One region of the Belnapia sp. genome, then DNA from elsewhere that is predicted to be linked to it. Evidence: predicted binding sites of a transcription regulator. Region 1 holds the regulator's gene; each other region holds the start of a gene.
What was found. Region 1 encodes LexA, which represses DNA repair genes until DNA is damaged. Its sites were predicted from a motif close to TGTTCTANNTANGTTC; they were not measured.
Positions count from the first base shown of each region.

Region 2: the regulator LexA is predicted to act here: its motif matches at 2,140-2,155, upstream of AC5JJ1_RS26710 (putative DNA modification/repair radical SAM protein).
Region 3: the regulator LexA is predicted to act here: its motif matches at 3,345-3,360, upstream of AC5JJ1_RS00760 (ImuA family protein).

Region 1 is NZ_JCACHU010000166.1:201-7,147, forward strand. Features, by position in the region: gene AC5JJ1_RS25590 (hypothetical protein) at 96-791, shown strand; gene lexA (transcriptional repressor LexA) at 793-1,521, opposite strand; gene AC5JJ1_RS25600 (molybdopterin molybdotransferase MoeA) at 1,621-2,826, opposite strand; gene moaC (cyclic pyranopterin monophosphate synthase MoaC) at 2,826-3,308, opposite strand; gene trpC (indole-3-glycerol phosphate synthase TrpC) at 3,308-4,141, opposite strand; gene trpD (anthranilate phosphoribosyltransferase) at 4,138-5,148, opposite strand; gene AC5JJ1_RS25620 (anthranilate synthase component II) at 5,145-5,732, opposite strand; gene AC5JJ1_RS25625 (hypothetical protein) at 5,729-5,863, opposite strand; gene AC5JJ1_RS25630 (amidohydrolase family protein) at 6,075-6,941, opposite strand; gene trpE (anthranilate synthase component I) at 6,938-6,947, opposite strand, start outside.
Region 2 is NZ_JCACHU010000167.1:11,881-18,827, forward strand. Features, by position in the region: gene AC5JJ1_RS26705 (UdgX family uracil-DNA binding protein) at 1-877, opposite strand, end outside; gene AC5JJ1_RS26710 (putative DNA modification/repair radical SAM protein) at 874-2,127, opposite strand; gene AC5JJ1_RS26715 (hypothetical protein) at 2,230-2,634, shown strand; gene AC5JJ1_RS26720 (type III polyketide synthase) at 2,774-3,829, shown strand; gene AC5JJ1_RS26725 (methyltransferase domain-containing protein) at 3,829-4,509, shown strand; gene AC5JJ1_RS26730 (NAD(P)/FAD-dependent oxidoreductase) at 4,502-5,536, shown strand; gene AC5JJ1_RS26735 (Fe2+-dependent dioxygenase) at 5,621-6,259, opposite strand; gene AC5JJ1_RS26740 (hypothetical protein) at 6,294-6,947, shown strand, end outside.
Region 3 is NZ_JCACHU010000007.1:4,531-11,477, forward strand. Features, by position in the region: gene AC5JJ1_RS00745 (error-prone DNA polymerase) at 1-858, opposite strand, end outside; gene AC5JJ1_RS00750 (hypothetical protein) at 855-1,085, opposite strand; gene AC5JJ1_RS00755 (Y-family DNA polymerase) at 1,111-2,631, opposite strand; gene AC5JJ1_RS00760 (ImuA family protein) at 2,549-3,322, opposite strand; partial or broken gene AC5JJ1_RS00765 (hypothetical protein) at 3,788-6,947, shown strand, end outside.

The sequences.
Region 1 (6,947 bases):
GGCCAGCCCTCCAATGGCCCGGCAGGTTCGCGCCGATGTCCGCGTGGAAAAGCCTCCTTGCGGACGAGCGCCCCCGGCTTGCCCTATGGTTAACCGTGGCCCTCGGTGCGGGCGTGCTGGTCTATTTCGCCTGTCCGTCGGAACCCCCTCCGGCAGCGAGGTGGCTCGCACCCCCCCTCTCGCTCCTGGCGCTCTGGGTTCGGGCGCGACGGCCCGTGGGCGGGCTGCTGCTCGGGCTCGCGGCCGCCGTCGCGATCGGCTTCGCCCTGGCGAGCTGGCAGGCGACGCGGATGCCCCGCCGGCTGGCGGGGCTATCCCTGCTGGCGATGGGGATGCTCAGCGGGGCGTTGGACCGGCCGCCGGATCTGCTGGTCTCGGGCGACGGCCGCCTCATCGCGCTGCGGGCGGGGGAGGCGCTGTTCCTCCAGAGCCAGTCCGGCGCCTCCGCCTTCGTCCGTGAGGATTGGCAGCGGATGCATGGGGCTGGCCGCACCGAGGCCCTGCCGCGCGAGGGCGAGGCGGCAGACGGCGCGCTCCGATGCCGGGCCGGGGCCTGTGCGCTACGGCCGGATCCGGCCGGGCCTGAGGCAGTGCCGCTGCGCGGCGCCTGCCTCGCGCAGGTGGTGGACCGCCTCGCCCTCTGGCGCGACGGGCCGCATGCCATCTGGCTGCTCCGCACCGGAGCCCGGGTGATCAGCGACCGGGCCTGGCGAGGCGACCGGCCCTGGGTGCCGCCGGTGCCGGCGCCGCGGGGCCTCGCCTCGGCGGCGCCCGCGGCGGCGGCCGAATAGCCTAGTAGCGGCGCAGCAGCCCGATCAGCCGGCCCTGAACCTTCACCCGGTCCGGGCCGAAGATGCGGGTCTCGTAGCGCGGGTTGGCCGGCTCGAGGGCGATGGAGTTGCCCTTGCGGCGCAGGCGCTTCAGCGTCACCTCGTTCTCATCGACCAGGGCGACGACGATGGCGCCGTTATCGGCGATGTCGCCGCGGCGGATGATGACGGTGTCGCCATCGAGGATGCCGGCCTCGACCATGGAGTCGCCAGCGACCTCGAGCGCGTAGTGCTCGCCATTCGTCAGGAGGGCGGCGGGGACCTCGACGCTGCTCCCGCTGTCGCGCAGCGCCTCGATCGGCAGGCCGGCAGCGATGCGGCCATACAGGGGGAGCTGGACGGCCGCCGCCTCGTTCGCTGCGCGTTGGACGCCGGGGAGGTTCGGCGCGAAGCGGCCATGGATGACATTGGGCGAGAAGGCCGGGGCCGCCGGGGCAGGGGCCGCCGCAGGCTCCGCCGCGCGCCGCGGGGCGATGTTCTCCGGCAGGCGGATGACCTCGAGCGCCCGGGCGCGGTGGGCACGCCGCTTCAGGAAGCCACGCTCCTCGAGTGCCGTGATGAGGCGGTGGATGCCGGACTTCGACTTGAGCTTCAGGGCCTCCTTCATCTCCTCGAAGGACGGGGAGAAGCCGGTCGCGCGCAAATGCTTGTCGATGAAGATCAGCAGCTCATGCTGCTTGCGGGTAAGCATCGTCTCCTCCGTGGGCTGGCCCTGCGTGTGGCTGGCGAACAAACCACGAATCGCACGGATGTTCTACGGAAGTTCCATCATCCGGTCAACTGTATCGAATCAAAGACCGAGAGCACCAAGTGGGATGACCTCGACCGGCGCTCCGGCCGGCACGGCCGGGGCGCCCGGGGCGCGGAGGATCAGGGCGTCGGCGCGGGCCAGGGTCTTCATCATGGAACTGTCCTGCACCGCGAAGGGCGTCGCGAGCGGGGTGCCCTCGGGGCCAGGTCGCAGGGTGGCGCGGAGGTGGTCGAAGCGGCGGTCATTCGCCGGAAGGTCGGCGCCGGCCAGGGCGCGGATGGTCCGCGGCGCGGCGCCAGGCAGGCCGGAGAGCCGGTCGAGGGCAGGGATCAGGAAGAGCACGCTGCAGACCAGGGCCGAGACCGGGTTGCCAGGCAGGCCGAGCACCGGCGTTGGGCCGAGCCGGCCCCAGATCAGCGGCTTGCCGGGCCGCATGGCGATCTTCCAGAAGTCGAGGGTGAAGCCCTCCGGCCCGAGCGCGCTCTGCACCAGGTCGTGATCGCCGACGCTGGCGCCGCCGGTCGTCACCAGCAGGTCGCAGGCACGGGCGGCGCGTGCCGCCTCGGCGATGGCCTGGCTGTCATCGGGGGCGATGGGCAGGACCAGCGGCTCGCCGCCGCCGGCGCGGACCAGCGCGGCGAGCGCATGGGCGTTGCTGCTGACGATGCCGCCGGCGGGGATCGGGTCGCCGGGCAGGGCGATCTCGTCGCCCGTCGCCAGGATGCCGATGCGGGGCGCACGATGAACCGCGAGCCAGGGCGTGTTGGCGGCGGCGGCGAGGCCGATGTCGCGGGCAGTGAGGCGGCGGCCGGCAGGCAGCACCTCCTCGCCCTCGGCGAAATCGAGGCCGCGCCGACGGATCCAGCGCCTGGGGCGGACAGCCTCCTGCACCTGCACGGCACCCTCCGCGACCACGGCGTCCTCCTGCAGGAGGATGGCATCGGCCCCGGGCGGGACGACGCCGCCGGTGAAGATGCGGACGGCCTGGCCCGCGCCGACCTCGCCCGCGAAGGGATGGCCGGCCGGCGCCGTGCCGATGACGGCAAGGCGGGCACCCTCGGTGGCCTCGGCGGCGCGGACCGCATAGCCGTCCATCGCCGAGACATCGGCCGGCGGCTGGGTCAGGCGGGCGAGGACGGGACGGGCAAGGACGCGGCCCCAGCCGGCCGGCAACGGCACGGTCTCGGCCGGGGTGGCGGCGAGGGCGTCCAGGATACGGGCCCGGGCTTCCTCGACCGAGATCATCACTCCGCCTCGTAAATGCCGGACTTGCCGCCGGATTTATGGGACAGGCGCACGGCCTCGATGCGCATGCCGCGGTCGATCGCCTTGCACATGTCGTAGACGGTCAGCGCCGCGACGGTAACGGCGGTCAGCGCCTCCATCTCCACGCCGGTGCGGCCGGTCAGCGCGACGGTGGCCTCGATCTCCACCGCATCGGGCGCGGCGGGGGTGAGGTCGACGGCCACCTTGGTCAGCATCAGCGGGTGGCAGAGGGGGATGAGGTCGGCGGTGCGCTTCGCCGCCATGATTCCGGCCAGGCGGGCGACGGCGAGGACGTCGCCCTTGGCCATCTGGCCCTCGACGATGCGGGCGAGGGTGGCCGGGTCCATCACCACGCGGCCGCGGGCGATGGCCTGGCGCTGCGTCTCCGCCTTGCCGCCCACATCGACCATGGCGGCGCGGCCTTCCGCGTCGAAATGGGTGAGAGGCGGCGCCTCGACCATCAAAGGGCCTGGACGAGGGCGGCGGCGGCGGCGGTGAGGTCCGGCTGGCGCAGCAGGCTCTCGCCGACCAGGATGCAGCGGGCCCCGGCCTCGGCCATGCGGCGGACATCGGCGGGGCTTCGGATTCCGCTCTCGGCAATCGGCAGGCGGTCGGCCGGGACCAGCGGCGCCAACTCGTCCGAGGTCGCAAGGTCGGTCTGCAATGTCTTGAGGTTGCGGTTGTTGATGCCGATCAGCCGGGTCTGCAGGCCCAGTGCCCGGTCGAGCTCGGCATGGTCGTGCACCTCGGCCAGGACGCCCATGTCGAGGCTGCGGGCGATGTCCTCCAGCTCCTCGGCCTGCTGGTCGGAGAGGGCGGCCATGATCAGCAGGATGCAGTCGGCGCCCATCGCCCGGGCCTCGAAGACCTGCCAGGGATGGACCATGAAGTCCTTGCGCAGCACCGGCAGGGCGCAGGCGGCGCGGGCGGCCTTCAGGTGGTCGGCATGCCCCTGGAAATAGGGGGCGTCGGTCAGGACCGAAAGGCAGCTCGCGCCGGCGCGGGCATAGTCCTCGGCGAGGCGCGCCGGCTCGAAGGGGTCGCGGATCAGCCCGCCCGAGGGGGAAGCGCGCTTGATCTCGGCGATGAGGCCGACCCGGCCCTCGGCCACGGCCTCGCAAAGGGAGGTGACGAAATTACGGGGCGGCGCGGCGGCGCGGGCCTGGCGCTCCATCTCGTTGAGCATGGTGGCGGCGGACCGGGCCCGGACCTCCTCGTACTTGTCGGCGAGGATGCGGGAAAGCGTGCCCGACACGGCCTGGGGCTCGGGGATGATGATATGGGGGGCGTTCATGCTGCAGTGGCGTCCTTCAGGCGGGCCAGTACGGCAGAAGCGGCCCCGCTGTCGATGGCCGCCGCGGCCCGCGCCGCGCCGGATGCAAGATCGGTATCGCGACCCGCAACGACCAGGGCCGCGGCAGCATTCAGCAGCACGATGTCGCGGTAGGGGCCCGGGGCGCCCTCCAGCAACGCGGTGAGGGCGATGGCGTTCTCGGCCGGCTCGCCGCCGCGGATGGCCTCGGGCGGGGCGCGGCGGAGCCCGGCATCCTCCGGGGCGATGGTGAATTCGCGGATCGCGCCGCCCTGGAGCGCGACGACCTGCGTCTCGCCGGATAGGGCGATCTCGTCGAGGCCCTGGCCATGGACGAGCCAGGCGGCCTCGGTGCCGAGGCGGGCGAGGGTCTCCGCCATGGGGCGCAGCCAGGCGGCGTCATAGGCGCCGGTGAGCTGGCGGCGGACCCGGGCCGGGTTCGCCAGCGGGCCGAGCAGGTTGAAGATGGTGCGGGTGCCGAGCTCGACGCGGGGCCCGGCGGCGTGGCGGAGCGCGGCGTGGTGGCGCGGCGCCATCAGGAAGACCATGCCAGCCGTCCGCAGCACCGCCTCCAGCCGGTCGAGCGGCACGTCGAGATCGATGCCGAGGGCAGCCAGCGCATCGGCGGCGCCGGAGCGGGAGGAGAGGGCGCGGTTGCCGTGCTTCGCCACCGGCACGCCGCAGCCGGCGACGACCAGCGCCGTCGCCGTCGAGATGTTGAGGCTGCCAGAGGCGTCCCCGCCGGTGCCGACGATGTCGATGGCGCCGTGCGGCGCGTCGATCGCCGTCATGCGGGCGCGCATGGCGCGGACGGCGCCGGTCATCTCGGCAACCGTCTCGCCGCGGACGCGCATGGCCATGAGCAGGGCGGCGATCTGGGCCGGCGTCGCCTCGCCCGCCATGATGATGCCGAAGGCGGCCTCCGCCTCGCTCTCCGCCAGGCGCTCGCCGGCGGCGAGGCGGGCGAGGACCGGCTTCAGCGTGTTCACGCCGGCACCCGCGCCTTGGCGAGCAGCAGGAAGTTCCGCAGCAGGTCGTGGCCGTGCTGCGAGGCGATGCTCTCCGGGTGGAACTGCACGCCCCAGATGGGCAGGCTGCGATGGGCGAGGCCCATGACGAGGCCGTCCTCGGTCCAGGCGGTGACCTCGAGCTCGGGCGGCAGGTCGTCGCGGCGGACGACGAGGGAGTGGTAGCGCGTCGCGCGGACCGGGCTCGGTAGGCCGGCGAAGAGGTCGGAGCCGCGGTGATGCACGTCCCAGACCTTGCCATGGACCGGATCGGGCGCGCGGATGACGGTGCCGCCGAAGGCCTGCCCGATCGCCTGGTGGCCGAGGCACACGCCCATCAGCGGAATGCCGGCCGAGGCGGCGGCGCCGATCAGCGGCAGGCAGATGCCGGCCTCGTTCGGCGTGCAGGGGCCGGGGGAGAGCAGGATCGCCTCCGGCTGCATGGCCAGCGCTTCCTGGCTGGTCAGCGCATCATTGCGCCGTACCTCGATCTCCATCCCAAGGTCGCCAAGGAAGTGATAGAGATTGAAGGTGAAGCTGTCGTAGTTGTCGATCAGCAGGATCATGGCTTAGGACTTTCGGGCCGGCTCGCGGCGGGGTCAAGCGCGGGCGGCGGCGGGGCCGGGGGCGCGGGCGGGCGCACCGGCGGCAGGGCCGGGCCGCTGATGACGTCGAAGTCGAAATCGCTGCGTTGCATGTCGGGCCTCCTTCGGGGTGGGGGCCGGCACCGCTGGCGAAGGTGCAGAGACGCAAAAGCCGCCAGCGGGTGGCGGCTTCTGAGGTCTGCGAGGGTGCGCTGATCCTTAGGCCGCCGGTTCGTACCAGCGGTACCAAAATCGCGTGGCGGGGATCGCGCGCTGCACCATGGCCGAAGTCGTGCCATGCTGCGGCGCGCGGTGCAAGCGCGATCAGAAGCCGTAGAGCCGCGCCGGGTTGTCGACGAGGATGGCCTGGCGCTGCGCCGCCTCCGGCGCCCAGTCGCCGAGCGCGTCCATCAGCACGCCGTCATCCGGCACCTCCTCCGGCGAGGCGAGCGAAGGGTGGGGCCAGTCGGTGCCCCAGACGCAGCGCCCGGGCGCGGCCGCGAGCATGGCGCGGGCCATGGCGGCGACATCCGCATAGGGCGCGCCGGCGATGGAGGAGCGGTAGCCGCAGAGCTTGGCCCAGGCGCCGCCCCGCAGCAGGCGGAGCAGGGCCTGGAAGGCAGGGTTCTCAACGCCCTGCCGGTCGGCCTTCACGCCGCCCATATGGTCGAGGACCAGCGGGCAGGGCAGGCGGGCGAGCACCGGCTCCAGCGCCAGCAGCTCGGCAGGGTGGGCATAGACCTGCAGGTGCCAGCCAAGCTCGGCGAGGCGGGCGCCGAGCGCTTCGAGCCGGACCAGCAGGGCGTTGCTGCCGCTCACCGCATTGATGCGCATGCCGCAGGCGCCGCGGGCCGCCATGGCGCGGAGCGCAGGGAAGTCGAAGCCCTCGTCGATGACGACGACGGCGCGGGTGCGGTCGCGGCCGAGGGCGTCCACCGCATCAAGCGTCACGGCATTGTCCGTGCCGTAGACGCTCGGCTGGACGATGACGGTGCGCTCGATGCCGATCGTGGCGGCCATCGCCCGGTAGGCGGCGAGCGAGGCCTCGGGCGGCGTGTAGGAGCGGCCCGAGGAGAGCGGGTAGCGCGCGTAGGGGCCGAAGAAGTGCATGTGGCAGTCGGTCGCGCCCGCCGGCGGCTGCCAGCGGGGGCGGCTGGTGACGGCGCGGGCGCCGGGGCAGGGGCGCGTCACCCGCGG
Region 2 (6,947 bases), on a different contig from region 1:
CGCGGAGGGCGGCGAGCGCGGTGGTGGGGTCCTGGGTGGCGAAGAGATCGGCTGACATGGGCGCCTCAACGTCCGCGGCCAGCACCCGTTGCCGCCGCGGCGCGGGCGGGGTCGCGCCGCGCTCGACCATGGCGGCGACACGCCGTGGGGCCTCAGCCATGAGGCGGGGGATGTCCTGCGCCTCGGGCAGGTTGCGCCAGTACTTCACCGGCATCTCAGCGCGCATAGCGGCGGGCTTCAGCCGGGCCGGGTTGAAGATGCTGGCGAAATAGGCCCGCCAAAGATCCTCCGTCGCATCCTCGGCCGGGGCGTCGGCACGCCGGCCGCCCGGGCCCATCCGCAGCGCCTCGCCATCCCAATGCGCGCTCGCCTCGGGCGTCAGGATGGACCAGCGCATGCCCGCGAAGCGGCGGATGAAGAAGCCCGTCTCCGCCTCCAGGATATGGTGGTCCGGCTCGAACCAGGCGACATAGCGGGGCCCGGGCGCCTCGCGGAAGCGCACGAAAGCATGCATCTTGTGCGCATCCCGCCGCACCGCCTTGGCCATGCCTTGGGCGCGGATCACCTCCGGGTCGGTCGCCACCTCCAGCAGCCCGTGCTCGCCATGGGTGATGCGCCAGAGCAGCCGGTAGAGCAGGGCGAAGCGCTCCGGGTCACGGTGGCGGATGACGACCTCCGCCAGCTCCGGAAAGGCCCGCGGCACGGTAAGGCCGGCCTGCCGCGGCTCCGGCACCGGCTCATGCGCGAACAGCCCAGCGGCCTCGCCGGCGAGGTGCCAGGCGATGCGCTCCGGCGCCGCCTCGGCCGCCAACAGCCGCCGCGCCGCATCCCGCCAGGCCTGGAAGTCGGCCGGGCCGGGAAGGGCGATGCCAATCACAGCAGGGCCAGCTGCATTGGCTGTCCCCTTGGCCTGCCGAAGCCGGTGCGCGGCGCGACCAGGGCGCGAAGGTCGAGCCGGTCCGTCACCCTCGGCCGGTGATCTGCGGTGACGAGGAAGGGCAGGAGCTTCGCCAGCGGCAGCCGCAGCCGCGCCAGGTCGTCGCTGCGGATGGCGTGGTGCCGCCGCGCCGCCAGCAGCCGGTCCACCGTCTTCGCCCCGAGGCCCGGCACGCGCAGCAGCCGCTCCCGCGGTGCCCGGTTCACGTCGACGGGGAAATCGCCCCTGTGCCGCAGCGCCCAGGCTAGCTTCGGGTCGATGCCGAGGTCGAGCATGCCGCCCTCGCCGCCCGCCATGATCTCGTCGAGCGAGAAGCCGTAGAAGCGCAGCAGCCAGTCCGCCTGGTAAAGCCGGTGCTCGCGCACCAACGGCGGCGGTTGCGGCGGCAGCAGGCGCGAGGCATCGGGGATGGGCGAATAGGCGGAGAAATAAACCCGCTTGAGTCCGTAGCTGCCATAGAGGTTGGCCGTGGTGCCGAGCACCGCCCGGTCGTCCGAGGCGTCGGCGCCGATGATCATCTGCGTGCTCTGCCCGGCCGGGGCGAAGCGCGGCGCCGGCGCCCGCCGCTCCGCCCTGCGCGCCTCCTTCGCCTCCTCGATGCGCAGCCGCATCCGCCCCATCGCCCGGCGGATCTCGCCCAGATCCTTCTCCGGGGCGAGGGCCTTCAGCGCCCCCTCCTGCGGCAGCTCGACATTGATGGAAAGCCGGTCGGCATGCCGCCCCGCCTCGGCCAGCAGCTCGGGCGATGCGTCGGGGATGGTCTTCAGGTGGATGTAGCCGCGGAAGCCGTGCTCCTCGCGCAGGATGCGCGCGACGTCGACCAGCCGCTCCATCGTGTAGTCGGGCGAGCGGATGATGCCGGAGGAGAGGAACAACCCCTCGATGTAGTTGCGCCGGTAGAAGTCGAGCGTCAGGTCGACTAGCTCCCGCACCGTGAAGCGGGCGCGGGGGACGTTGCTGGTGGCGCGGTTGATGCAATAGGCGCAGTCATAGATGCAGGCATTGGTCAGCAGCACCTTGAGCAGCGAGATGCAGCGCCCATCCGGCGCATAGGCATGGCAGATGCCCATGCCCTCCGTGCTGCCGAGGCCGCCCCCCTGGCTGTCCCGCTTCTCGGTCCCGGATGACGCGCAGGAGGCATCGTATTTCGCCGCATCGGCGAGGATCTCGAGCTTCTGCCGCAACTCCATGAACCGCCCTCCAGTTCCTTATATGTTCTTTTGTTGCGGAAAGCAAGGCCCAAGGGGTGGCGTAAAGTGAACCTTTCCGGTCCCGCGTGGTTATGGCGGCCGATGATGCAGCTCCTTCGCCCCGCCCTGCTTCTCCTGCTCCTCGCCGGCCCGGCCGCGGCGCAGCAGGCCGCCGTGCTGACGCCGGACCAGCTGGCCACCGTGCTGCGGGCGCGGGGCTTCAGCGACATCGAGGGGGTGGAGCGCGAGGGCGACACCTTCCGCATCGCCCGCGCCATGCGCTACGGCGAGACGGTCGAGAACCTTCGCATCGACGCCGCCACCGGCCTGCCGCGCGAGCAGCCCCCCCTCACCGAGGGCCAGGCGCGGGAGCTGCTGCGCGCCCGCGGCTACAGCGAGGTGACGGAGATCGGCCGCGAGGGCGATGCCATCCGCCTCCGCGGGCTGCGCGAGGGCACCCCCATTGAAGTGACCGTCGACGCCCGGACGGGGGCGGTGCGGCAATAATCTTCCACCCCACCTCAGTCCCAGACCCGGGGCCGCAGGCCTGCCGCCTGCGGCCCCGGGTCACGGTCCTTGGCTTCCGTGGCCTGCTCATCCGCAGCCTTCGCGGCCGGGGGCCGCGACCCCTGCGGGCAGGACAGATGTGACCCAGGCCTATATCAACCGCATCGGCACCGCCGTCCCCCGCCATGAGGTGCATGACACCTTCCGCCGCTTCGCCGGCCGGCAGATCACCGATCCGCGCATCCGCACCGCCTTCGCCCGGCTGGCGGAGCGGTCGCAGATCGAGACACGGCATTCGGTGCTGGAGCCGGAGGCGGATGCCAGCGGCACGGTGGACAGCTTCTACCGGCTGGAGGCCTTCCCGAGCACCGGCACCCGCATGGCCCGCTACGAGCGGGAGGCGCCGGCCCTCGCCGAGGCCGCCTGCCTGGCGATGGGGCTGGAGGGCGAAGGGCCGGGCATCACCCATCTCGTCTATGCCACCTGCACCGGCTTCGCCGCCCCCGGCCTCGACCATTGGCTGATCCGCCGCTTCGGCCTCCCCGGCAGCGTGGAGCGCAGCGTCGTCGGCTTCATGGGCTGCCAGGCGGCGATCAACGCGCTGAAGCTCGCCCATCACATCGTCCGCAGCGACGAGCGCGCGCGGGTGCTGGTGCTCAACCTCGAGCTCTGCACGCTGCACCTCCAACCTTCGCCCGAGATCGAGCAACTGCTCTGCTTCCTCCTCTTCGCCGACGGGGCGAGCGCGGCGCTGGTGACGGCGGAGCCGCGGGGCATCGGCATCGAGGGCTTCCACGCCGCGCTGATCCCGGAGGCCGCGGACCAGATCACCTGGCGCATCGGCGATGGCGGCTTCGACATGACGCTCTCCGGCTTCGTGCCGCTGACCCTCGCCCGCGCCCTGCCGGACGAGGCCGCCGCCATCCTCGACGGCGAGGCGGCGGATGCCTTCGATCTCTGGGCGGTGCATCCCGGCGGGCGCAGCGTGCTGGATGCGGTGACGCACGGCCTCAACCTGCCGGGGCGTGCGCTCGATGTGAGCCGCGCGGTGCTACGCGAGCATGGCAACATGTCCTCCGCCACCGTCATGTTCGTGCTGCAGCGGATGATGGCGGCGGGCCGCGGCCTGCGGGGCTGCGCGCTCGCCTTCGGCCCCGGCCTCTCGGCCGAGACCATGCGCTTCCGCCTCGCCTGATGCGCGAGCGCAGCGCCGCCGAGGAATGGATGGACGATGCGGCCGCGACGGAAGCCGAATTCGCCTCCGCGCTGCGCGACCTTGCCCGCATCAACCGGATGAGCCTCGCCTATCGCCCGACGCTGCGCTGGCTCGACCGGCTGGTGGCGGAGACGGGGGCGCGGCGGCTCTCCGTGCTCGACATAGGCTTCGGCGGCGGGGACATGCTGGCCGCCATCGCGCGCTGGGGCGAGCGGCGGGGCGTCGCGGTGGAGCTGGCGGGGATCGACCGCAGCCCCTGGGCCGCGCGCTATGCCGAGGCCGCCGGGGTGCGGGCACGCTTCATCACCGCCGACCTCTTCGAGCTGCCGGAGGCGGAGCGCTTCGACGTGGTGCTGTGCAGCCTCTTCACCCATCACCTGCGCGATGCGGAGCTGGTGCGCTTTCTCCGCTGGCTGCCGGGGCGGGCGCGGCGGGGCTGGCTGATCTCCGACCTGCACCGGCACTGGCTGCCCTGGGGCTTCGTCTGGGGCGCGGTGCGGGCGCTCCGGATGGACCCGATGGTGGTGCATGACAGCACCGTCTCCATCGCCCGCGGCTTCACCCGCGCCGATTGGGAGCAGCTGGTGGCGGAGGCGGGCGTCCCGGCGCGGATCGAATGGGCCTTCCCCTTCAAGTGGATCGTCAGCAGCCGTGGTTGAGGTGGCGGTGATCGGCGCCGGGCCGGCCGGCTGCGCGGCGGCGATCGCCCTCGCCCGGGCGGGGTGGGAGGTGGTGCTGCTGGAGCGCAGCGCCGAGCCGCGGGAGAGCGTCTGCGGCGAATTCCTCGGCCGGGACGCGGCGGCAGCGCTGCGCTGCCTCGGCCTCGACCCGGCGGCGCTCGGCGGCGCGCCGCTGCGGCGGGTGCAAATCGGCCATGGCGGGCGCGAGGCGGATGTGGCGCTGCCCTTCCCCGCCTGGGCCCTGCCGCGGCGCGTCCTGGACGGGGCCTTGCAGGCGGCGGCGGGGGCGGCACTGCGGCGCGGCGTTACCGTGCTCAACGCCGAGCCGGAGGCAGAGGGGTGGCGGCTGCGCACCAGCCTGGGCGCCATCCGCGCCCGGCGGGTCGTGCTCGCCACCGGCAAGCATGCGCTGCGCGGGCATCCGCGCGAGGGGGCGCCGCCGCCCGCCCTCGGCCTCAAGCTGCACCTCGCCGGGGTGGAGATGGGGGATGCCGTCGCCCTGCTGCCCTTCGCCGGCGGCTATGCCGGGCTGCAGCCGCTGCCAGGGGGCGGGGCCAATCTCTGCGCTGCGCTGCATGGGCCGCCGGCCGATCTGCTGGCGAGGGTGCGCTCCGGCTCCGCCCTGGCGGGGCGCCTGCTGCGGGATGCGCGGCCGCTCTGGGACCGGCCGCTGGCCGTGGCCGGCGTGCCCTACGGCTTCCGCCAGCCCGCCTCCGGGCCGCCCGGCCTCTACCGCGTCGGCGACCAGGCGGCGGTGATCCCGAGCTTCACCGGGGAGGGCGTGGCGCTCGCCCTGCATTCCGGCCTGGCCGCGGCGGAGGCGATCCTCGCGGGGCAGGATGCGGCCGGCTTCCATGCCGCCTGGCGCTGCCGCAGCGGCGGGCCGATGCGCTGGGCCGGGCTCGCCGCCTGGGTGCTGCGGGCCTCGCCAGCGGCCTTTGCCGCGGTCGGCGCGGTCGGCCCGGTGTCACGGCTGGTGGCGGCGCGGACGCGGGTCGCAGCCTAGACCATGATCGCCGAGGGCCGGAACGGCCGGAGTCACGAGTCATGCGACGAAGCAGCAGGCCGAAGCATGATCGCGGATCATGCGTCAGCCCTCCGCCCACATCCGCAGCAGGTTGGCGCGGGCGAGCTGGACCCGCAGCGCCGCATCCTCCGCCCCCATCTGCGCCAGGTGCAGGTCGAAGAGCAGCGCCCGCCGCGCCGCATCCCGCACCCGGCTCTGCACCCAGCCGAAGGCCGCCAGCCGCTCCCCCGCCTCAACCGGGGCGACGCGGTGGAGGCTGGTCGCCGGGTAGAGGACAAGCAGCCCGGCCTCCGGCGCGACCTCCCGTTCGCCGCCCGCCTCCTCGAGGATGAGCGCGCCGCCCGTCACCCCCTCGGCGAGGAAGAGCGTCCAAGCGAGGTCTGTCCTGACCTCCCCCATCAGCGCATTGTCGACATGCCGGCCATAGCCGCCGCCGGGCAGGGTACGGCTGAAGGCCGGGCGGGTGAGGCGCAGCGGCAGGGCGGCCGCCGTGAAGACGGGATGGGCGAGCAGCGCCGCCTCGACCTCCGCCGCCGCGGCCCGCGCCGCGGCATCGGCCGGGTCGGCCTGGAGGTTGGCCTTCACCGCCGCCGCCCGCGCCCCGGCCGTCTCCCGCCCGTCCCGCCAGGCGGCGCGGGCGAGGAGGGCGCGCAGCCGCGCCAGCGCCGCCGCCTCCAGCACCCCCGCGATCGGCAGCAGCATCGCCATCCCTCCCCCGCGGCCCTAGTATAACCGGATGACCCGCTTCCGCCCCCGCCTCCGGTTCGGCCTCGGCCTCTCGGTGCTGGCCGCAGGGCCGGGCCTCGCCGCCGACCCGGCCTGCGTCCCGGCCGCCCAGGCGCCGCTCGGGGAGGCCGGGGAGGGCGAGAGCGGCCCGGCGACGCCGGCGCAGCGCAGCCTCCTGCTCGACCAGATGGCGGCGCGCATCGAGGGCGCCGGCGAGGTTCGCGCCGCGGGCGACGCCGAGAGTGCCGATATCCTCGTCGCCGCCGCCGCGGATGAGGGCCCGACTCGCCTCGCCCGCCGGGGCGACGCGGAGGAGGCGGGCAGGCTGGAACGCGGCCTCGCGCCGCTCGCCGCCAGGCCGGACGACCCGGCCGCCGCCGCGGCGGGGCTGCGGTTGCTGGAGGCGGCGCTCGGCCCGGCCACGCCGGAGCGCGCCGCAGGCCTCGCCGGCCTGGCCCTCGAGGCCTTCGGCGCCGCGCAGGAGTGCGGCCGCCTCACGGACCGCGCCGCCTATGCCGAGGCGCGGGCGCTGGCCCGCCGTGCCCGCCGCCTCGCCGATGCTGTCACCGGCGCGCCGGCGGGGGAGATGACGGCCGCGCTCGACCGCCTCCTCGCCCTGCTGCCGGCCTCGCCGCCGGAGGCGCTGCCGGCCTTCGGCGCCGTC
Region 3 (6,947 bases), on a different contig from region 1:
GCGGGACGGCGCTGCGTCCCAGACCAGCCGCTCCAGCGCCTGCTGCGGGGTGAGCGACGGATCCTCGACCTCGTCCGGGTACTGGTAGCGGAGTTCGTCCAAGGAAAAGCGGCACCGCGCCACGACGTCGAGGGTCCGCGCGACCGCCTCCGGGTGGTGGCGGAAGAGGCGCACCATCTCCTCCGACGCCTTCAGGTGGCGGTCAGCGGAGCGCTCGCGCCGAAACCCAGCGCCGTCGATGGTGCAACCCTCGCGGATGCAGGTGACCACGTCCTGCAGGGTGCGACGCTCCGGCGCGTGGTATAGCACGTCGCCGGTGGCGACCGCCGCCACGCGCGCGACGCGCGCCATGTCATCGAGCGCGCGCAGGCGCACGTCGTCGCCGGAACGGCGACGTAGCGTCAGCGCGAGGTGGGCGCGGCTGCCGAAGTCGGCACGAAGGCGGGGGAGGCGTGCGGCAAGCTCCTCGTCTGGCTGATCCGGCACAAGGATAGCGAGCAGCCCCTCGGCATGAGCCGCGAGGTCGTCCCAAAACAGCTCCCAACCACGGTGGCCAGCGCGGCCCTTGCCGATGGTCAGCAGTCGACAGAGCCGGGCGTAGGCGGAGCGGTCCGTTGGATAGACCAGGACGGCGGCGCCGTCCGCGAGGTCGAGGCGGCAGCCGACTACCAGCCGCACGCCTGAATCCTTGGAGTGCCGGTGCGCGGACACGATCCCCGCGAGTGAATTCCGGTCGGTGACGCCGAGCGCGGGCAGGCCAAGCGCGGCGGCCCGGTCAAACAACTCCTCTGGGTGGCTGGCGCCGCGCAGGAAGGAGTAGTTCGTTGTGACCTGGAGCTCGGCGTAGGCCGCCGTCACGGCTTCTGATGGTGCGGGCTGGTCGAGGGTGCCGGAACCGCCGGGAGCTTCATCAGCACGAAGCCGCTGCGCTCGAGATGGCGCACCAGCCGTTCGGCGGTGATGCGCGCCATCGCCTCGTCGGCGTGATGGACACGTTTCCTTCCGTCATACCTGAGCGCGAAGGACAGGCTCTCGGCGATTTCCTCGGAGGTCGCGGGACGCAGGGGCGAAGGGGCATTGGGCACCGGAGCTGTTTCCTTGCTGTCGAGGTCAGAAGATGCCGTGCAGGAACCAAGCGAGGTCGCCCGTCGCGGGGTCGGCGCCGTCGCCGCGGCGGTAAAGCCAGAAGCGCCGACCATCCTCGTTCTCGACGGCCCAGTAGTCGCGCACCGCGCGGCGCTCGCCGTCGCGGCGCCACCACTCGCCCGCAATGCGCTCAGGCCCGTCGGCGCGCCGGACGCGGTGGCGCACCCGGCGCCAGGTGAATGCGGCTGGGGGTTGGTCGGGCAGCACCGACAGCACCTGCACCGGCTGAGGCGGCGCGATCAGTCGAACCGGTCGCCGCAGGCCGGGCGGCCAGGCGGCACGACCGACGTCGGCGAGAGGGCGCGCGCGCCAGACCGAGCGCTCGGGCACGTCGCTCTCGACGGGCACAGCACGGAACACCCGCCCCGCGCCGAAACGGGCAGTGAGGCGGTCGACCAAGGAAGCGATGTCCACCTCGGCGGCGCCATCGCCGCTGAGCGACGTCGTGGCCTGGGTGGGTGCAAGTGGCTCGGCCAAGGCGACGACGAGGCGCATGGCGGCGACCCCGAAGCCGGGATCCACCTCCTCGAGCCGCTCGCCGAGGAGACGCGCAAGATGGCGAGGGTCGCGCGTTGGTCGTGCCATTCCGGCTCGCAGGACCTTGGTTGCGTCGTCCACCCGCTCAAACAACAAGTCGAGGCGACGCGCGCCGAGGCCAGCTCGCTCCAGCCCTGTGCAAACGGTCTCCGCCAGTCGGTCGATGGCGAACCGCAGCGCTTCGGCGGTCAGCAGCGGCTCGGGAAAGGCCAGGCTGTGCTGCACCGCCTCAGGCGGCACCACCGGCGTGATCGGCTCTGGGGTGCGGCCGAGCGCCTGGTCGAGACGCCGCAGCGTCTCAGCCCCGAACCGCCGCGCCAAGGGGCCGCGTGGCGTCGAGACCAGCTGGCCGACAAGGTCGAGCCCGAGCCGCCGCAGGCCCGCGACTGTCTCGCCGGGCAGGCGCAGCGCCGCCACAGGCAGCAGGGCGACGGCGTCGACTTGCCCGGCGGGTAGAACGACGCTGATGGTCGCGCTGACGTGGCGTGCCATCGCCCAGGCCGCGCCGGGCGTGTCTGCGATGGCGGCTCGGGCGACGATGCCGGACCGGCCGAGGCGTCCGACGAGGTCTTCGAGCATTGCCTCCTCGCCGCCATGCAGGTGCGCGCAGCCGGTGGCGTCGATCCAGAGCCCGTCCGGCGGGTCGGGCGCGGTCAGAGGGGAGTAGCGCAGGCACCAAGCTGCCAGGTCGGTAAGCGCGTCGGCGTCGCCCTCGGGATCCGCCGCGACGACCTCGAGCCCAGGCACCATGGCCTGGGCATGGGCGAGCGGCATGCCCGGGCGGAGCCCCAGCACCTGCGCCGCCCGGTTCGCCGACGCGACCGCGAGGCGGCGGCCATCGTGGGCGCGCGTCACCAGCGGCGCCTCAACCGGCGACACGGTGCCTCGGCTCCTCTGCAGCCGGTCGGTCGGCCAGGTCGGCAGCCAGAGCGAGACGACCCTGCGCATCGGGACACTCCACAATCCAGGAACGGGGTTCACCGCCGCGAGCCCGCAGCAGGTCGAGCTGCCAGCGTGCCCGGCCGAGGCCGGGTGTCTCGGGCGACCAAGGCAGCGGCGGGGCGGACGGCAGGGAGGCGACGCGCCAGCGCGTCACGGCTGCGCTGGGCTCGGCCAGGGCGGGGTCATCGTGCCGGGGGCTACGGCGGAGTGCGAAGGCGATGGCGCCCGTACCCTCCGCGGCGAGCTGCAGGCGGCGCGAAGCGGTCAGGCTGAGGCGGCTGGGCACCTCGCCGACGACGCCTGCGAGACCGGGGTGGCGCAGCCCCTCCTCCATGGCGGCCAGCACGTCCCGGCCCGCCTCCACGTGCAGGACACGCTGCGAGGTGAGGCCGACCTCGGCCAAGGCCGGGGCGAAGAGGTCGAAGTATGGAGAGACCCAGAGCACCGGCCCTGCCGCACGGGCCAGGACGCTGGCGGCGAGCAGGGCCGCGGCGGCGCCGTGCTCGGTGTCGGGGCCAGACCCGGCGACCTCGTGCAGGGCGCCCCGGGCGATGCCGCCGTCAGGCAGGGCGTCGTCGAGGGTCGGGAGACCGAAGGGAATGACAGCCGCACGGCCCGGGGCCAGCGGGCGGCGCTCGATGCGCGCCACCTGCTCCCTGAGGTCTTCCAGCAATGCCGCCCGACCGCTCCCGGCCATGTCCACTCACCTCCGTCGCCTGGAACATAAAGTGAACGAACGAGTCGCCGGAAGTTCCGATTTAGGCTGGCGACCTGCGGAGGGCTGTGGATAACGGGGATCGTTTCGGTGTGGCGAGGCCAGGACGCTTTTCGGAGCACGTTATGTTGCTCACACTTCGCTTGATCGGCGCTGTGATCCATCTGCGGGCTAGGGGGCCAGCTAAGCTTGCTCTCCCTTCGAAGCGGACACCCTTAACGCTGCGTCCTGCCGCTCATGCCGATGCAACTTGGCCACAGTGAAGTCTTGGACGCCTCTGCTGCGGAGTATCCTGTAGCGGGAAGATGAAGGCCCACACATCATGTGCGCGGAGACGAGCCGCGCATGCCGAGAACTCAAGGCGAGATTGTCGCAACGCTGCTGGCAGCGGGAGCTGTCCGCGGCATGCGGCTAGCCAGTCCGGCGCAGCGCCGCATGCTACGCTTCTTGCTCGCATCGCCCAAACGCGGTCGTGGACCTTTCTCCGATGCTTACATCGCCCAGCTGAAGGTCGCCTTCGCGGTGCCCGACGCGCCGGATGAGGACGAGGGTCGAGGGGACGCAGCGGAGCACGGCGGGACGCCGATGAGTCGCTGGCTGCTCGATCGCGTCGAGGCGACTGGCTTCGGCGGCGTCACGGCATACGGCGCGGGGTCGTTCACCCTGGAGTTCGGTGGCAGGAGCCTATGCCTGGACGGCCTTAACGGCCAGGGCAAGACCTCGCTCGCTAGCCTGCTGACCGTCGCCCTCACGGGCCAGCGCATCGGCGCGCACGGCCCGTCTGCCGCCGCGTGTTCGCCTCATCCGGTCCGCACGGCAAGCGGCGGTGGCCCGGCGGACGGATGGCCGCCCGTTGTAACCTACCCGAGGGACTTGGAGACCCTGCAGTCTGCCGTTCCAGAGGCCATGATCCGCCTCGTGTTTAAGGACGAAGCAGGTCTGGAACACACGACCGAACGGACCGTGACCCGCGGGGGCATCTCACCGGCCCAGCCATTCTTGCCACCCGGCGTCAGCCCCCTACACGCGGAGCTGGCGGTCCTCATCCCGAACCGGGTGGCGCACGTCCGAGTCACGGAGGAGCGGCGCCTTGTCGAGGTGCTGGTTGAGCTCATCGGGCTGGAGCCCCTGCAGGCACTTGGGGAGCACGCATCCGATCTATGCCACGGCAGTAAGAACTTCGCGGGTTACCCGAAGACTGCGGACATCAGGGCCGCAGCGGGCAAGGCGGAAGCAACCCTGAAGGAGGTGCTTGACGACACGACAGCGCGTGACGCCCTGCCTCCGTCCCCGACGCCCCCGAACGGGCTCCAGCCGGGCGACCTGTCGCGCGCATTGGTGGCGGCGAAAGCGGGGCTCACCGGCAGGAAGTCGCAGCTGTTCCAGGGAGTCGAGGTCGACCCGTCCATCGACCTGACCCGCGCGGACGGGCTCTCAAGGGTACAAAGGCTCTTGGGAGAGGTTGCAGCCCTGCTCGGTGAGAACCTGCTGAAGTCCCTGCCGAGCATGAGCGCGGTGAAGCAGATCGCGGCCCTAGCCGAACCGGCCCGCCTGGAGGTTGCCCGTCGGGCCCTGTCCGCCGCACGCGAAGCCCTCGCCTTCGCACGAGAGGCCGCCGCTCGCCAGCGGCGAGACGCCAAGCTGCGGCTAAAGGCCACCGCCGCGCGGTGGCACGCCGAGAACCACCCGGACTCGGGCGGGGTGGACGACTGCCCGCTCTGCGGGCGGACGCTGTCTGGAGACGCCGACCTCGACGCCCTCGCCGCTGAACTCGCGGCCCTCAAGACGGAAGGCGAGGTGGTCACGAGGACGTTCGGTGAAGCCTGTAACCGGATCGCGCAGGAGCTGGCTGCCGACCTTGCCAGGCTTGGCAACCCGGTCGAGTTGCCGCCGGATCCTGTAGCCGACGTGCTCGACGAACTCGCCCGGCACCTCGAGGCAAGCGAACCCCTCGGCTTGATCCTGCCGACCCCTCGGCGGTCAGCCGTCGAGGCGGTCCGTTCCCTGGCGCGGACGCGCAGCCCCGGCGGCACGCCCCTGGCGGTCGCGGGCGTGCCCGAGGAGGAGAGGGCCGCCCTCGACGCGATCGCCCGCGCGGAGAGGGCCATCACCCTCGCGGAGGCCTGGCCAGAGGCGAAGGTGTTACTCGGGCGCGTTCGCCAGGAAATCATTGGCCGCTCGGGAACGGACGGCAGCGCCCCGGCGGTGGGCACGCTGCTCCATGCGCTCAGGGCAGCGCAAGACGCCAGTGACTCCGCGGCACCCATCGACAAGGCGACCGAGAGGCTCGACGCTGCAATGGCCGCCAGCGAGGCCTTGCGGACGCTTCAGGAAGAGCACCGTGCGAGGCGTGCCGTTGTGGAGGCCTTGACCCCGCTCAAAGACCTCATCCGGGTCGTACAGGAGGAGGCACGGGAAGCACTGGCCGAGGTCAGCGCTGAGACGGTCGAGCTGTTCGGCCGCATCTACGCGGGCGGGCCGCTCGCGCTGCAAGGCGCCGGAATGCCCCAGCGCGGGGCACTGCGGGTCGAGGGCCGCGTGGGCGACGCTGTTGTCGACGCGTCGCTGGTTGCGAACACCTCGTGGCTCAGGGCCTTTCTTTGGGCCTTCGTCTTTACACTGAGGCGGCAGGCGGTTGCTAGGCTCGGCTACGACCCGATGCCGCTGCTCCTCCTCGACGATCCGCAGGCCACCCTGGACAACTGCAATGAGCGGCAGTGGGCTGGTGTGCTGGCCGAGATGTCGGCAGGGACGGACGGGCGCCCGGCTGAGGCGCAGCTAGTCATTACCAGCCACGACCTGAAATTCTTCGAGCGGGATGAATTCAAGTCAGTCTACGACGGCAGCCGTGGCGCCGTGCATGGCATTTGCCCAGCGAAGGGGACGCTCCGGGTGTTCCACGGCGGGCCGCACGACCGCGCGTGGGACGCCCTCAATCGCGACCAGACGCCCGGAAACGCTCAGGCGTACATCTCCGAGGTCCGCATGCTCGTCGAAGGGAAGCTCTCGCTCATCCTGCAGATCTTTGGCGTGATATCAAACCAGACTGACATCCAGCACCTGATCAACGAGTTTGAGACCAGGAGGTCGCTCCCGTTCTTCACGTCGCCCGCTGTGCTTGCGGTCACCAACCTGCTGCGTACCGAGCGGACGTTCCGCAGCAAACTGAACGCTTCGCACCACGACGAAGACCGCCGCTCTTTGACGGTACATGATGCGAGAGAGGTCAACGCCGTCTGGCGGAGACTCGACGAAACCCTCGAAGGGGCGTGCGCGCAAGCCCGAAGACTAGAATTCCTGTATCCCAGGCAGGCGGGATCGTCGAGCGTAGTCGCGTTCCCCACGCCGAACCGGCTGGTCGCGCCCGGGCGGGTAAGGGACCGGGAGCTTGTTCTCAGCGGCCGGGTCGCCGCCGCAACCGGCGGGCGCGTCACCTGGGGCAACGTAGACTCCGGCGAAAAAGTGCGCCTCGTACGACACGGTTCGGTCCGCCTCCTCGCGGATACACTCGCCCCAATCGCACGGCCGGGAGACCTACTACTTCTCCGCCAGTTCGGCGACCCTGCGGACGGAGACCTTGTCGTCGCGGAGGTTGATGGGCAGTTGC